DNA from 2 places in the Ureibacillus endophyticus genome. Region 1 is predicted to be linked to the other one. Evidence: riboswitches for the same ligand, from Rfam matches in the RefSeq annotation. Region 1 holds a riboswitch; the other holds the start of a gene.
The links. Region 1 has a riboswitch for FMN ahead of ribE (riboflavin synthase). Riboswitches for the same ligand answer to the same signal wherever they lie in the genome.
Positions count from the first base shown of each region.

Region 1 (7,787 bases):
GATTTTGTTCGACTTGCGATCATAATTTCTTCGAATACTTCCGAGTTTTGCACACATTTGTGTACGACAACGCTAGCTACTCCGCCAGCTCCAATAATCAATGCTTTACCCAATTCTTTATAACCCCCTAGAATTAGCCTGAATCAACGGGATTCCTAGTCCCCGCAGGCATTTGTATTGTAAACAATAAAACAGATTATACAGAAATATATTTCCGGTATCAATCCATTTTCGACAAAATTTTTGTTAAAAATAGAAATTATTTAAGTGTTTAATTTCTATCACAAATTATCATTATATAGAGTTCACAGAAAGATTAAAAATATTTATCATTCATGAAATATTTAAAGGACAAACCTTATTAAAATAGAGAGGAAAGAGACACAACTTTGTGGGAGATCTAATGTTGATGAAAAGACAAATGAATATACTATCACGTAGAACAATTGATGTTGCTGCTGGGTCTATTATTATGGCAGTGGGGATTTTTTTATTAGGTGCACTTCACCAGTTTCCTTTAATAGAAAACAATGTGGGGCAGTATTTGATTATTATGCTAGTTCCAATTTGGCTAGTGTTACTTGGACAATTTCTTAAGTCTTTGTTAAACAAAGAATATCGTAGCAATCTTGTTCATTCCCCTATTAAAAGTTTTGCTGCGGGTACATGGATTGCCGGGACATCGGTTACTTGCATATTAATGATAAAGCATATGCCTGGATTGTATTTCGTTGTGCCTTTCTTAATATGGATGAATGTATTAAGTTGGGGAATTTTTATTATATTTTGTACGTTTCAATTTAAAAAGATTATTAAAAAACAAGCAACTAAAGAAGTGCATGGGGTAATTTTACTTTCAACAGTTAGTACACAATCCATTGCTTTGCTTTTACTGAATTATTACCAAAATATAAATAGTTCTATTATTGTTTTTATCATTTGTATTGGTAGTGCCCTCTATCTATTTTCTCTAGGATTACTATTTATTCGGTTTAACTCGAACTATTCAATACACAAGTGGAAAAATACCGATTGCATTATACACGGTGCACTTTCCATTACAGGTTTAGCAATGACTCAATCTGGTATATTTCCAATTCAAACGTTAATGATTGTTTGGTACTTGGCGTTTAGTTTGTTTATCGTTGTGGAGACAATAGAAATTATTAGAGGTATCAAAAGAATAAAAGAGTATGGCTTAAAACAAGGGATATTAACGTATCATATAACGCAATGGGCACGAAACTTTACCTTTGGGATGCTGTATTATTTTACTTTTAATTTAGTGAATCGTTTTTCTGAAGTACACCCCCTTTCATTTCAGCAAAGTTTTATGATTTGTCTAGGATGGGTTGTATTTGCGTTATTAATAATTGAACTATTACTATTGATAAATAGTTTTAGGATCCAAAAATAAAAACAGAGATCATCTTATTATAGAAGATCTCTGTTATTTTTTATTTATTTTTCAACGTCAACTTCGCTACAATTTCTACCCTTGCTGTTTGTGGGAACATATCAACAGGTTGAATATATTCCACTTTGTAGATTTTTGTGAGTTCTTGTAAATCCTTGGCGAAAGTTGAAGGGTTACAAGAAGTATATACAAATCGTTTTGGTTGAATTTTCATTACGGTTTTAATAAAACTTGGTGCTAAGCCAGTACGTGGTGGGTCTACAGTAATCACATCAGGAATAAAGCCTTCTTTTCGCCATTTTGCAAGCCATTCTTCGGCAGTTCCTGTATAGTAGCGAGCATGTTTAAATCCATGGTTTCTTGCATTTTTCTTTGCATCATCTACACTTTCAGGTACAACATCCATGCCTCGAACTTCTTTCGCATGAGGGGCTAGCCATAATCCAATTGTACCAACACCACAATAAGCATCTACAACTTTTTCTTTTCCAGTTAAGTTAGCAGCTTTTTTAATTTCGTCATATAAATGAACCGTTTGCTCAGGATTTAGTTGGAAGAAAGCGCGGGAAGATAAATCAAATGCAAGTTCCCCTAATTCTTCGTGGATTGTTTCTTTACCATGTAAAACGATTGTTTCATCACCAAAAATAAGGGAGGTTTTCTCTCTGTTTATATTTTGAGTAATAGAAACAATACTTGGATCAATCTTTAGCATACGTTCAATCAGTTCTTGTTTATGTGGAAGGTCTTTTCTCGTTGTGACTAAACATACTTGAGTTTCGCCTGTTTTGATTCCAGTTCGAACAACGATTGTTCTTACTAAACCGTCTAAAGTTTTTCCATCATATATTGTGATATTTAGTTTTTGTAATATTTTACGTGTAGCAACGGTAATTTTTGATGTTAACGGATGTTGAACAGCACAATCATTAATATTTAATAATTTATTTGTCCCTTCAGTAAATAATCCTGCGTAAACACGTTTACCTTCTTTGCGTACTTGGAAACTACTTTTGTTTCGATAGTGCCAAGGGTTGTCCATTCCTAACGTTGAACGAACTTCTACCGTTTCAGCTAATGGTTTTACATATTTTTCTAATGCTTGTACAACCATATCTCTTTTTTCTTTTAACTGCCCAGTGTAGGATAAATGCTGTAGCTGACATCCACCACATTCATCATAAATTGCACACAATGGTTCTTGGCGATCCTTAGAAGGTTTACGGATTTTTAAAATTTCAGCCTCAGCAAAATTGCGTTGTACTTTCGAAACTTTCACCGTTACTTCTTCACCAGGTAAGGCACCTTTTACAAAGACTACATTGCGTTTGTAAAACCCAACCCCTTCACCATTTATCCCTAATCGTTTAATCGTTAACGGAAATTTTTGTCCTACTTCCATTAAAACTTTTTCGCTCAAATCGCGTTCACGTCCTTTAATAAGTTCATTTAATCATTATAGCTGAGAGTTTATGTAAAGCAAGTGGAGATATTTTGCTTTGTATAATGATGTACATTAATATGAATAATCGAATTAAAAGAATTTTTTTGTGGTTTATTTTGAAAATTCATGATATGTTTAATTCAAATTAAATAATTTTATCCTTCGGGGTCGGGTGAAATTCCCAATCGACGGTGATGAAGAAATTCTAAGCCCGTGAGCTAATTATTAGCAGGATTTGGTGCGAATCCAAAGCCGACAGTATAGTCTGGATGGGAGAAGGATGTAAAATGCTATTAAAATAATGATTTTTAATGGTCTTATTTAGTATTGCCATTTTACATTTCTAGTTAATCCCGGACCTTTTTCGGGATTTTTTTATTTAATTTAACCAAACTAAATATATTCGTTTTATCCTTCGGGGTCGGGTGAAATTCCCAATCGACGGTGATGAAGAAATTCTAAGCCCGTGAGCTAATTATTAGCAGGATTTGGTGTGAGTCCAAAGCCGACAGTATAGTCTGGATGGGAGAAGGATGTGGCGCTTTTTGAAAAATTGATTTTCGAAAGGCTTATTTAACTATACCTAAATTAGGTTAGTTAAATGATTTCGTAATAAATTATGTCGTGTATATAGACGAAATCTGACGCATAGAACAACACTCCCAACTCCTAAGGATTCCTTTCTTTAGGGGTTTTTTAATTTATTTAAAAAGAGGTGAGTTAATGTTTACAGGAATTATTGAAGACCGAGGACGTGTCACAGCAATTCAAAAAGATGAAAAAAGTATGCAGCTAACAATTGCTACGAAAAAAATTCTTACTGATGCGAATTTAGGTGACAGTATTGCAGTGAATGGTGTTTGTCTTACAATTACTCATTTTACCGATGAGCAAATGACTGTAGATGTAATGCCTGAAACTGTTAAAGCCACAACGATTCATACGCTGAAATTAGGAGATTATGTTAACTTGGAACGAGCAATGAGTGCAGGTGGACGTTTTGGTGGTCATTTTGTTTCTGGTCATGTTGACGGAGTTGGAACGATTCGAAGTAAAAAACCTGTGTCAAATGCAGTTTACATTGAAATCGAAATTCCTAAAGAATTAGCAGAAAATTGTATTCCGAAAGGTTCCATTACCATTGATGGAACAAGTTTAACTATATTTAAGGTGAGCGAACAGAGTGTAACGGTATCACTTATTCCGCATACTTATAGTGAAACAATTTTGGGGATAAAAAGTGTAGGCGATCAGGTCAATATAGAAACAGATATGCTAGGAAAGTATGTTATGCACCATTTAAGAAAAACTGAAGATAAATCAAATATAACCTTAGACTTTTTACGTCAAAACGGTTTTTAAATTTAAGGTGGTGGTACAAATGTTAAACACAATAGAAGAAGCATTAGAGGATTTAAAAGTAGGAAAAAACATTATTGTTGTAGATGATGAAAATCGTGAAAATGAAGGCGATTTAGTGATATTAGCGGAATTTGCAACTCCTGAAAATATTAACTTTATGGCTACATATGGACGAGGTTTAATTTGTACGCCAATTACAAGACAACTTGCAGAAAAACTACAATTTAATGCAATGGTTGAAAATAACACGGACAATCACCAAACAGCATTTACTGTTAGTGTGGACCATATTGAAACAACGACAGGGATTAGTGCATATGAACGTTCCTTCACGATTTTACAAATCATTAATGAAAATGCAAAACCAGGCCACTTTAGAAGACCGGGCCATGTGTTTCCGCTCGTTGCTAAGGACAATGGGGTATTGGAAAGAAGAGGGCACACAGAGGCAGCTGTAGACTTAGCTACTTTATGTGGGTCTAGCCCTGCAGGTGTAATATGCGAAATTATGGGCGATGACGGAACAATGCTACGTTTAGAAGGTTTGGAAAAATTTGCAAAAGAACATGATTTAAAAATCATTTCAATAGAAGATTTAGTTCGCTTTCGTACAAAAAAATTGATGATGGTAAAAGGAGAATAGCAAATGGGGAAAATTTTTGAAGCACAATTAATAGGTACAGATTTAAAAATAGGTATTGCAGTAGGTCGATTCAACGAATTTATCACTTCAAAATTATTAGACGGTGCTCTTGATGGACTAAAACGTCATGGAGTAAAGGAAGAAAATATTGATATCGCTTGGGTTCCAGGTGCTTTTGAAGTACCATTTATCTCAAAACAAATGGTGAAAACGGGGAATTATGATGCAGTAATTGGCCTAGGTACAGTTATCCGTGGCTCAACTACTCACTATGATTATGTATGTAACGAAGCAGCAAAAGGAATTGCAAAAGTTTCATTAGATACAGATGTTCCAGTGATTTTTGGAATTGTGACGACTGAAAATATTGAGCAGGCTATCGAACGTGCTGGTACAAAAGCTGGAAACAAAGGATATGACTCAGCAGTTTCAGCTATTGAAATGGCGAATTTAAATAGAATGTTTAAATAAAAAAGCGAGGTGTCCAAAAATTTGGACACCTCTTCTTCTCGATAAAGATATTTTAGTAAGTATTGCTTCTGCGGTGGTCGCATCAAGATGCCACCATCCTCGGCGCACATTGGCTGTCTCAAAAGTCTTTTCAGACAGCCAATTATTCAGTTAAATTTTCCATTACTAAATCATCTAATGTTCCAAAAGTATAGCCTTCTTTTTTTGCATCTTCAATGAATTTAGGTAGAGCATCTGCATTATGTTTTGCTACGGTATGCAATAGAATGACTGCTCCAGGATGTAGTTGTGTCATTAACTCATCATAAGCATACTCCCAACCAACAGTTGAATCAGCGTGCCAGTCAACAAATGCAGTATCCCAGAAAATGTGCGTATAGCCATGCTCATTACCTACTCTGAGATCGCGTTCACTGAAAATTCCCTTTGGTGGGCGAACGTAATATGTACGTTCAATTCCAGCGACCTCTTTTAGCTTTTCATCAAACTTTTTCCATTCCTTCACAAGTTCTTCATCAGATAATTTAGACATATCGGGATGTCCGTAAGAATGGTTTCCTATTATATGTCCTTCTTTTATCATTCTTTTTACTAAATCCGATGCACTTGTTAAGTAATGTCCTGTTAAAAAGAAGGTTGCTGGCACTTTTTCTTTTTTGAGAGTATCTAAAATGCCTTCCGTATAGCCGTTTTCAAAACCATTATCGAAAGTTAAATAAATTACCTTTTTATTTGGATTTCCTCGATAAAAAGCACCGTGTTCTTTCAATATTGTTTCAAATTTTGCCCCTGCATCTGCTGGCATTCCGTCTTTTGATTTAGTAAAGCCCCAATGATAAGAGTTGGCGCTGGCGATTTCAGGTTTTATAAATGAAAATACGAGTGTAGCGACAATGACACATATGGCAAAGCCGAAAATATGACGTTTTCCCATAACTACTTATTGCCTCCTTTTGTGTTATGTTGTGCGAAATTAATTGCATTATGCGAATTTCTTTATCTAAGTCACCATAATGTGAAAATCCCATCAAAAATGAAATAATACGTGTATACTAACTGTAGAAGGAGTGTTCCTATGCCAGTTATTTCAAAAATAACCCGTCAAAAAAACAATCCAGAACGTTATAATATTTATTTAGATGAAAAATACGCATTTGCTGTGGACGAGTCTACATTAATTAAGTTTGGATTAACAAAAGGAAAAATACTCGAACCATTTGATATTGATGAAATTAATTATGAAGATGAAATTGCAAAAGCGTTTAATCGTGCTATTCAATATTTAAGTTTCCAAATGCGCAGTGAATATGAGGTAAAGAAAAAACTGTTAGATGCAGGATTTGGGGAATCCGTTGTTTTAGAAGCCATTCGTAAGCTTGAAAAAATCGGATTATTAAATGATGAAACCTATTCAAAAGCGTTACTTGAAACGAGGAAAAAAACAGCAAAAAAAGGTCCTCGCGCAATTAAACAAGATTTAATTAAAAAGGGAATTGATAAAGAAACCCAAAAGAAAGTATTAGATTCTTTTACATATGAAGAACAAGTGAAAATAGCCATGGATTTAGCTGAAAAAACAGTACGGGCAAATAACAAAAAAACACCGATGCAAATCAAACAAAAAGTGCAGGATGTATTGCTCCGGAAAGGTTATTCCTATTCAGTATTGAACGAAATACTTGACCAAATTCACATTGAGCGAGAAGATGATGAATGGCAACAAATGATTGAGCTTCAAGGTGATAAAATTTGGAGGAAATATAGTGCGAAATTTTCTGGAAGTGAGCTATACATGAAAGTAAAACAAGCCCTTTATCAAAAAGGCTTTCCGATAGAAGCAATTGAACAATTTATTGAGCAAAAGGAGACAGAAAACGATGAATGAAAAAAGCTATGCAGAAATGACGGAGCAAGAACTACAAGACGAAATTAGAAAGCTTCGAGAAAAGGCAAGAAAAGCTGAACAACTTGGAATTGTGAATGAATATGCAGTATATGAACGTAAAGCATTAATGGCAGAGGCGTATTTAATTGATCCGAAAACAATTGTGCCAGGTGAAATGTATCGCATAAATGGGGCACCAGGAGAGTTCTTTAAAGTGGAATATTTAAAAGGACGTTTTGCATGGGGTTACCGCTTAGGTGGGGAACGCTATGAAGAGGCATTACCCATCTCAATATTAGCACCGATGAAGGTAGGGAAATAAATGGCTGTAAATGAAATAATCGATCGCTTAACTCAAGAATTGGCCGGCAGAAACCCAAATTTATCTGTAAATAAAGCACGTACTTGGGTAGAACTTCTTTGGTCAGACTTTGAATCAACATATGCTAAAGCCGGCTACGATTATCGCGGAGCTGAATATACAGAGCGTATTATTAAACAATGGATAGAAAGCTACGGAGATAAAATCCATGAGTTTGTAAGTAGAAATCCTAAGTATGCTCAT
Region 1 covers NZ_JAMYWW010000001.1:2,986,728-2,994,514, reverse strand. Annotated here, with positions in the region: gene NKR20_RS14900 (saccharopine dehydrogenase family protein) at 1-113, opposite strand, end outside; gene NKR20_RS14895 (TDT family transporter) at 407-1,417, shown strand; gene rlmD (23S rRNA (uracil(1939)-C(5))-methyltransferase RlmD) at 1,458-2,819, opposite strand; FMN riboswitch at 3,016-3,146, shown strand; FMN riboswitch at 3,269-3,399, shown strand; gene ribE (riboflavin synthase) at 3,585-4,223, shown strand; partial or broken gene ribB (3,4-dihydroxy-2-butanone-4-phosphate synthase) at 4,243-4,863, shown strand; gene ribH (6,7-dimethyl-8-ribityllumazine synthase) at 4,870-5,337, shown strand; gene pdaA (delta-lactam-biosynthetic de-N-acetylase) at 5,480-6,271, opposite strand; gene recX (recombination regulator RecX) at 6,413-7,222, shown strand; gene NKR20_RS14860 (YfhH family protein) at 7,215-7,544, shown strand; gene NKR20_RS14855 (YfhJ family protein) at 7,545-7,787, shown strand, end outside.

Region 2 (7,787 bases), 1.8 Mb from region 1:
GAAGTATGATGTATTACCGAAATTTATTTGCCTGGATTCAATAACTATTTGCTCTTCCAGAAAGGTTATTTGCCTTTCCACAACAATTATTTGTCGTTCTACTCAAGTTATTTGCCAACCACCCAAAAAACAACTTTCGCAGTTTTCTATTAAGATTGATTTTTACAGGAATTACTGTTAAACTTTTGTTTAGTAGTTGGTACTAATAACTGATATAAAAGGGGCGAATGACATGGACATTTTACAATTAAAAGATAAAAACATTGTCGTAATGGGCGTTGCAAATGAACGTAGTATTGCTTGGGGAGTAGCAAAGCGTCTTTTAGAAGTAGGAGCAAACGTCATTTTCACATACCGAAAAGAACGTTCAAAAAGTAAAATTGAAAAAGTATTAGGAGATTATACAGAATATAAAACTGCTGTCGTCGAATGTGATGTAAATAGTGACGAAAGCATTCAACAAGCATTCTCACAAATTGGAGAACAATTTGGTGTCATTCACGGAATTGTACATTCCGTTGCTTTTGCCCACGCAGAAGATTTAAAAAATCGATTTGTTGAAACGACTCGTGAAGGTTATGCCTTTGCACAAGATACAAGTGCTTATTCTTTAGTAGCAGTTGCAAATGCAGCTCGTCCATACATGACAGAGGGCGGTTCGATTGTAACAATGAGTTACTTAGGTGCTGAACGCGTTCTTGAAGGTTATAACGTAATGGGTGTTGCCAAAGCTGCACTTGAAGCAGCTATGCGTTACTTAGCTTCTGATTTAGGTGCTGAGAATATTCGAGTTAATGCAATTTCTGCTGGTGCAATTCGTACATTAGCTGCAAAAGGTGTACCAAGCTTTAATACCATTCTTCGTCAAATCGAAGAAAATTCACCATTAAAACGCAACACAAACCAAGAAGAAGTTGCAGATATGACAATTGTTATGTTAAGTAGCCTATCTCGTGGTGTTACAGGTGAAACAATTTATGTAGATTGTGGTTACAATATTATGGGATAAAAAATGAAGGAGTTGTCTGAAAATTCATTTTGAGACAACTCCTTTGTGACGAGGATGGTGACAACCACCGCAGGAACAATAATTCATAAGAGATATTTATCAAGAAAGAAAAGAGGTGTCCAAAAATTAATATGGTACCTGTGGATAGGACACTTGAAAAAGAGTGTGCTATTCACAGGTATTTTTTATATACTAGACTTTCAAGAGGAATAAGGACGGACAGAAGACAGCGATGAGTAAACAATTATTTTCACCAGAACAGATTGAACAACTACAAAAGAATCCACATGTATTAAAGGTAAGCGAACGTACCATTACTTACGCAGATGCATTTAAAAGTAAATTTATAGATGAATATTTAGCAGGCAAAACACCTCGGCGAATTTTTGAGGAATACGGTTTTGATATTGAAGTAATAGGCATGAAACGTGTTGAACAAGCCTCCTCTCGTTGGAGAAAAGCGTATGAGAAAAATGGTTTAATTGGGCTAACCGATACACGTAAAACGAGTTCCGGAAGACCTATAAAGCGTGAATTAACGATGGCAGAAGTTCTCGGAAGACAAGCAGCACGTATTGAACTACTAGAAGGGCAAGTAGAGATGCTAAAAAAGCTCGAAGTGACAGAAAGGAGGCTGCTAAACACCAGTCAAAAATTAAGCACAAATAAGGTATTCCAACTGATTTCCGATACACTAGAGCAGTTTCCATTTAAACGAATGGTGACTTATTTTTGCGCACTTTTAAACGTCTCACGTTCTGGTTATTACAACTATTTAAAGACAAGTGAGACACGTGCAACGAAAGAGTTGAAGGATAGAGAAGCACGTGATTTGATCTTAAAAGCCTTCAATCGCCGTGGTTATAAGAAGGGGTCACGTTCAATTAAAATGACACTTGAACACGACTTTGGCATCGTGATGAATCGCAAGAAAATCCAACGTATTATGCGAAAGTATGGAATTGTCTGCCCTCACCGCAAAGCCAATCCGTATAAACAAATAGCGAAAGCAACAAAAGAACATCGTGTTGTGCCAAATAAGCTAGAGCGCCAATTTAAGCAAGGTGTACCAGGCAAAGTCCTATTAACAGACATTAGCTATATTCCCTATAACGGAACAATGGCTTATTTGTCGACCATTAAAGACGGGTCTACCAATGAAATTTTAGCTTATCATGTATCAGATCGTATTACGCTGGACCTCGCAACAAAAACTGTTGAGAAACTATTCCGCAATAAACGTGTAAAGCTCCATCCAGAAGCCTTCATCCATTCAGATCAAGGTGTTCATTATACAAGTCCAAAATTCCAAAAGCTTTTAAAGCACTATAAACTTGGTCAATCGATGTCACGTCGAGGCAACTGTTGGGATAACGCACCACAGGAATCCTTTTTCGGACACTTAAAAGACGAAGTTGATTTCAGCATGGTCAAAACACTGGATGAGTTACGCGCTAAAATCGATCACTACATGGTTTACTACAACAATTATCGTTATCAATGGAATCTAAAAAAGATGGCTCCTGTACAATACAGAAACCATCTCTTAATAGCTTAAACTCTTTTTTTAGTTTGTCCTTGACTTGGGTACCACATTAAATTATTACTTTTTGGACACCTCCTTTTTATTGTTTACCCGAACTTCTCTACAAGCATTTCATCCGTAACGGGTCCAATAATCTGTTCCACCAAATTTCCATTCTCATCAATTATGAAACTTGTTGGGAGGGTTAAAATTTCATATTTCGTTGAAACTTCCCCCTCTTCATCTAACAGTATTGGAAAAGTAACTTCGTGGTCTTGTACAAATTTTTGTACCGATTTCACGTTACTCTCGAGGTCTGTTGTATTTATTCCGAGTATGACTACATTATGTTTCTCAGCATATTTTTCATAATATTCCTCTATATGAGGCATTTCATCTTCACAAGGCGGACACCATGTTGCCCAAAAATTAATCAATACTTTTTTACCTAGGTAATCACTTAACTTAACCTTTTCCCCATCTAATGTTGTTAAATTAAAATTAATCGCTTTGCCCTTTGCTGCAATGACATCTGGTTCACTTTCTTCATGAGAATGAATATGGTCATGATCACCCTCCTCAACATATATTTCCTCATCAATGTAACGTAATTCCACTTGTTGATTTTCTATCTGTTCTTGATCCTGTTCATTTGGAGGCTCTTGTAATAATTTCATAAACAATTCTTCATCCATATATTCCGATTCCGTTATTTGCCTTTCATTTATATGTGAATATATAGAATAGATAAGCGCAAAACAGATTACTAGTAATAAACTAATCGATAATATTTTTTTACCCATATTTCTCTCCTTTTCTTTTATAGTTTATGAAGAAAATATGAGTCTATGAAAAAAGAGACACCACTAAGGATGTCTCTTTGAAAATATTAATACATTCTAATATATTGTTCGCGCTCCCAAGGGTGAACAGCAGTTCTAAACATATCATACTCAATTTCTTTTGCTTCTTTAAAGTTAGAATAGATATGTTCTCCAAGAGCAGCTTTGATTACTTCATCTTTCTCTAATTCTGCTAATGCTTCTAATAGAGAACCTGGTAAGCTTTCGATACCATTTTCTTTTAGTTCAGAAGAATTCATTACATAAATATTACGGTCAACTGGTGCTGGTGGTGTTAAACCGTTACGAACTCCATCTAAACCAGCTTCTAATAATACAGCTAATGCTAAGTATGGGTTTGCAGCTGGGTCTACAGAACGTAACTCAATACGAGTTGAAAGACCACGAGATGCTGGGATACGAATTAAAGGTGAACGGTTTTGAGCTGACCATGCGATGTAACAAGGTGCTTCATAGCCAGGTACTAAACGTTTATATGAGTTTACTAATGGATTTGTAACTGCTGTGAATCCTTTAGCATGTTTAATGATACCAGCCATAAATTGACGAGCTGTATCTGATAATTGTAAATTAGCAGTTTCATCAAAGAATACGTTTTTATCACCGCTGAATAGAGAAAGGTTTGCGTGCATTCCTGAACCATTCACACCAAATAATGGTTTTGGCATAAATGTTGCATGTAAGCCGTGTTTACGTGCAATTGTTTTTACTACTAGTTTAAACGTTTGAATGTTATCACACGCTTCAACTGCATTTGCATATTTAAAGTCAATTTCGTGTTGTCCAGGTGCTACTTCGTGGTGAGATGCTTCAATTTCAAAGCCCATTTCTTCTAATTCTAACACGATGTCACGACGGCAATTTTCACCAAGGTCTGTTGGTGCTAAGTCGAAATAACCACCATCATCATTTAACTCTAAAGTAGGGTTCCCTTTTTCATCTAGTTTGAATAAGAAGAATTCTGGTTCTGGCCCTAAGTTAAAGCTAGTGAAGCCTAACTCTTCCATGTTAGCTAAGATGCGTTTTAAGTTTGAACGTGGGTCACCAGCAAATGGTGTGCCATCTGGGTTTGCAATGTCACAAATGAAACGTGCTACTTTACCTTTTTCATTTGTCCATGGGAAGATTACAAAAGTATCTAAATCTGGTTTTAAATACATATCTGATTCTTCGATACGTACAAATCCTTCGATTGATGATCCATCAAACATCATTTTATTGTCTAACGCTTTATCTAATTGACTTACTGGAATTTCAACGTTTTTAATTGTTCCTAAGATATCCGTGAATTGTAGACGAATATACTTAACTTCTTTTTCACTTACGATTTGTTTAATTTGCTCTTTTGTGTACTTAGCCATTACATCCACTCTCCTAATTAATTAAAATTCATCCTTAATGCGAGGTAAATCCCCATTTCTTAAAGAAACCTTTTCCAATATTTGCGCTTGTTGTATTTCCTCACGCAATATTGAACGAAGTTGTGCATCCGAAATCGATACTTTGTCAGCTGTTTTGACACCACCAGTACTTCTCATGTCAAATACCTTCTTGACCCCAGCTATGTTAATTCCTTGGTTGAGGAGGTCTCGAATTTCTAACAGTGCATCGACATCATTTAACGAAAACATCCTTCTATTACCTTCTGATTTTGCCGGTTCTATAAGTTTATGTTCCTCGTAGTAGCGAATTTGCCGCGCACTCAACTCCGTTAATTTCATTACCATGCTTATAGGGAGTAACGGCATGGCTCTTCGAAACTCTCGACTCATTAGTATCTCCTCCCTTTCATGTTTTTATATTAATATATGTTATGTCTCTTTGCAATGTGATGTTAGGAAAAATAACATATGTTTTTTCGATAATTATTATCCAGTTATTAGATACATTTGCCATCAAATGTTCAATAATTTCGATTGATTATTGTATTAAAAAAGCCGTTCAATAAGCGTAAATGCTTATCAAACGGCTCAAAATCCTTATGACACGTTTTGTACCCTTTTTAAATCTGAAAATCTTACATCGCCATTTCACAAAAAAAATCAACGGGACGACACCACCCCGTTGATTTTTAATATTGTTATAGAAGATATTGTGCTCGTTGATTTCCGATCCACACTCTCATCGTACGGAATAACACAATAACAATCACTAATAACATAATTCCTTTTACTATATTAAACGGTAAAATACCTAATACAATCGTTTCTTTCATATCGAAACTGCCCCAACCAAGGAAATAAGAGTACATTGGTAAGAAGGCAACATAATTTAATAAGCTCATTCCTACAGACATCGTGATTGTACCAACTACTAAACCAAATGTTAAACCTTTAATTGTAGGTAATTTTTTATAGATGTAATATACAGGTAAAATGAATAAGATTCCCGTTACGAAATTTGCCATATGTCCAACTGGAACTCCAGTAGGTGCTCCCGAGAAAATCCAATCCAGAATGTTTTTAAATAATTCTACTAAAGTACCAGCTAATGGACCCATTGTAATGGCTGCAATTAACGCCGGTACATCACTAAAGTCAATTTGCAGGAACACCGGGAACCATGGTAGCGGGAAATTTAAAAGCATTAAAATAAATGAAATACTACTTAACATAGCAATCGTTACGAATGAACGTAACTTAAGTTTTTGATGTTTCATCGCAATCTCTCCTCTTTGCTGATTCAACTCGCAAGAAGAAAGGACAGTCACCAAAATTCGTTTCTCAATGTAAAAATCCCTTATGTAAAATGAGCATAAGGGAGAAAATAGGCACATTGACATGAAGTGGTAAAAAATCGTACGCGAAAGAAGAGATTACCAACACGAAAATTGGCAACTCAAATAAAAGTATGTGCAACAATATATTTGCATACTTTTAGCGTACAGTTTTTTCCAATTCAAAACGAATCGAATAAAGACCGTACCTTCACCTTCTCCCATCCAGACTATACTGTCGGCTTTGGAATCGCACCAAATCCTGCTTTATAAAAAAGCTCGCGGGCTGAAGAAAACATCTGCAAAATCCTCCAAGTTAATGGTCGGAAGTTGCGTTTTCTATTACCGCCGGTCGGGAATTACACCCTGCCCCGAAGATGAATCAAATATTAAATTTGTTTTATGGTACTATTATATCTCGGAAAAGAAGTATTGTAAATAGGAGTAAAATAGTTTATTGAATTTACTGAATAATTCGATTTATTGTAGAACTAGTTCATAAGATACTTCGTTTGCAGCTATTGGCATAGGTAGTGGTTCACTAAAATTAAAACCCTGCCATCCCGTCTGTACAATGTTATTAAATTGTACTTGCATATTGAAGTTAGCCGCTGTTAATAAAATACCTTCTATCATTTGCATAGCATCTTGTTGATCGTAATTCATTAAATCTAGTTGATCAGTAAATGCAACTGTCACAATGTCACCTTCAACTGAAATTTTAAAATCAACCCCTTCGATAATGACAGATTGATAAATATCATTATCCTCCTCTTTCATTGCTGAAATGGCTTCTTCTATAGTGCTAAAAGTTAAACGAAAATTTGGTGCTAAATATTCTGATCCGTCTGCTTGTGTATGTCTGTAATAATTATATTGGTTCTTTAACTGTATTGGTTTATTTGGCATTCCAACTTCACTAAATACAAAAGGTGAACCTGTTTCATCTAACGTAATTGCTTCATCATAGTAGTAACTGAATGTATCAATAAGGGAAGCTTCATACGTAGCTGGTCCTGCTGATCCGGAATCATATGGCGGATTCTTTGGTAATGTATGAACAACTTGTTGATTTTGTTCTGATATTTTTCCAACATAGGGATGATACTCACTAAAACCAATCGCACTTTCATCAAATAGTGGTGCGTATTGATTATAAAGGTCAACACCGGTAGGCTTAATTTTGCCGAAATCCTCCATAATCCGTTCATTTGGGATTAGTACCGTTACCGGAACACTATCAGCTGCATCACTTGCTAATCCTAATTGGAAAATTGTTTTTCCTTCGATTTCATCTGGATAGACAGCTGTGCTTAGATTAACGGCATCCATCGTCATCATTGTTCGATTTTCTGCTAATTCTGTTGCAGACTCTTGTTCCATTTGGCCCGTATCTTCTGTAGATTCCATTTTCATACTCTCTTCCGATACTTCTGATGTTTGATTTAGCTCTTTCATAAATGAAGGTACTAAAATTGCAAATAAAATAAGTGCGGCGGCAGATATTGTAATCGGGATCCAATTCCGTTTTTTCTTTTTAACAATTTTTGTTTCTTCTTCGTCAAAAACTCCATCATCTATTAATCGTTGAAGCACATCATCTTTTGAACGATGATCATGAATTTTTGGTACATTTGAAAGCACTTGTTCGATTTTTTCATCGTCCCATTTTTC
Region 2 covers NZ_JAMYWW010000001.1:1,196,040-1,203,826, reverse strand. Annotated here, with positions in the region: gene NKR20_RS05865 (enoyl-ACP reductase FabI) at 233-1,009, shown strand; gene NKR20_RS05860 (IS3 family transposase) at 1,242-2,567, shown strand; gene NKR20_RS05855 (peroxiredoxin family protein) at 2,642-3,337, opposite strand; gene glnA (type I glutamate--ammonia ligase) at 3,424-4,758, opposite strand; gene NKR20_RS05845 (MerR family transcriptional regulator) at 4,780-5,169, opposite strand; gene NKR20_RS05840 (ECF transporter S component) at 5,478-6,056, opposite strand; FMN riboswitch at 6,323-6,496, opposite strand; gene NKR20_RS05835 (hypothetical protein) at 6,594-7,787, opposite strand, start outside; gene NKR20_RS05830 (RNA polymerase sigma factor SigX) at 7,786-7,787, opposite strand, start outside.
Region 2: another riboswitch for FMN. It lies ahead of NKR20_RS05840 (ECF transporter S component); the one in region 1 lies ahead of ribE (riboflavin synthase).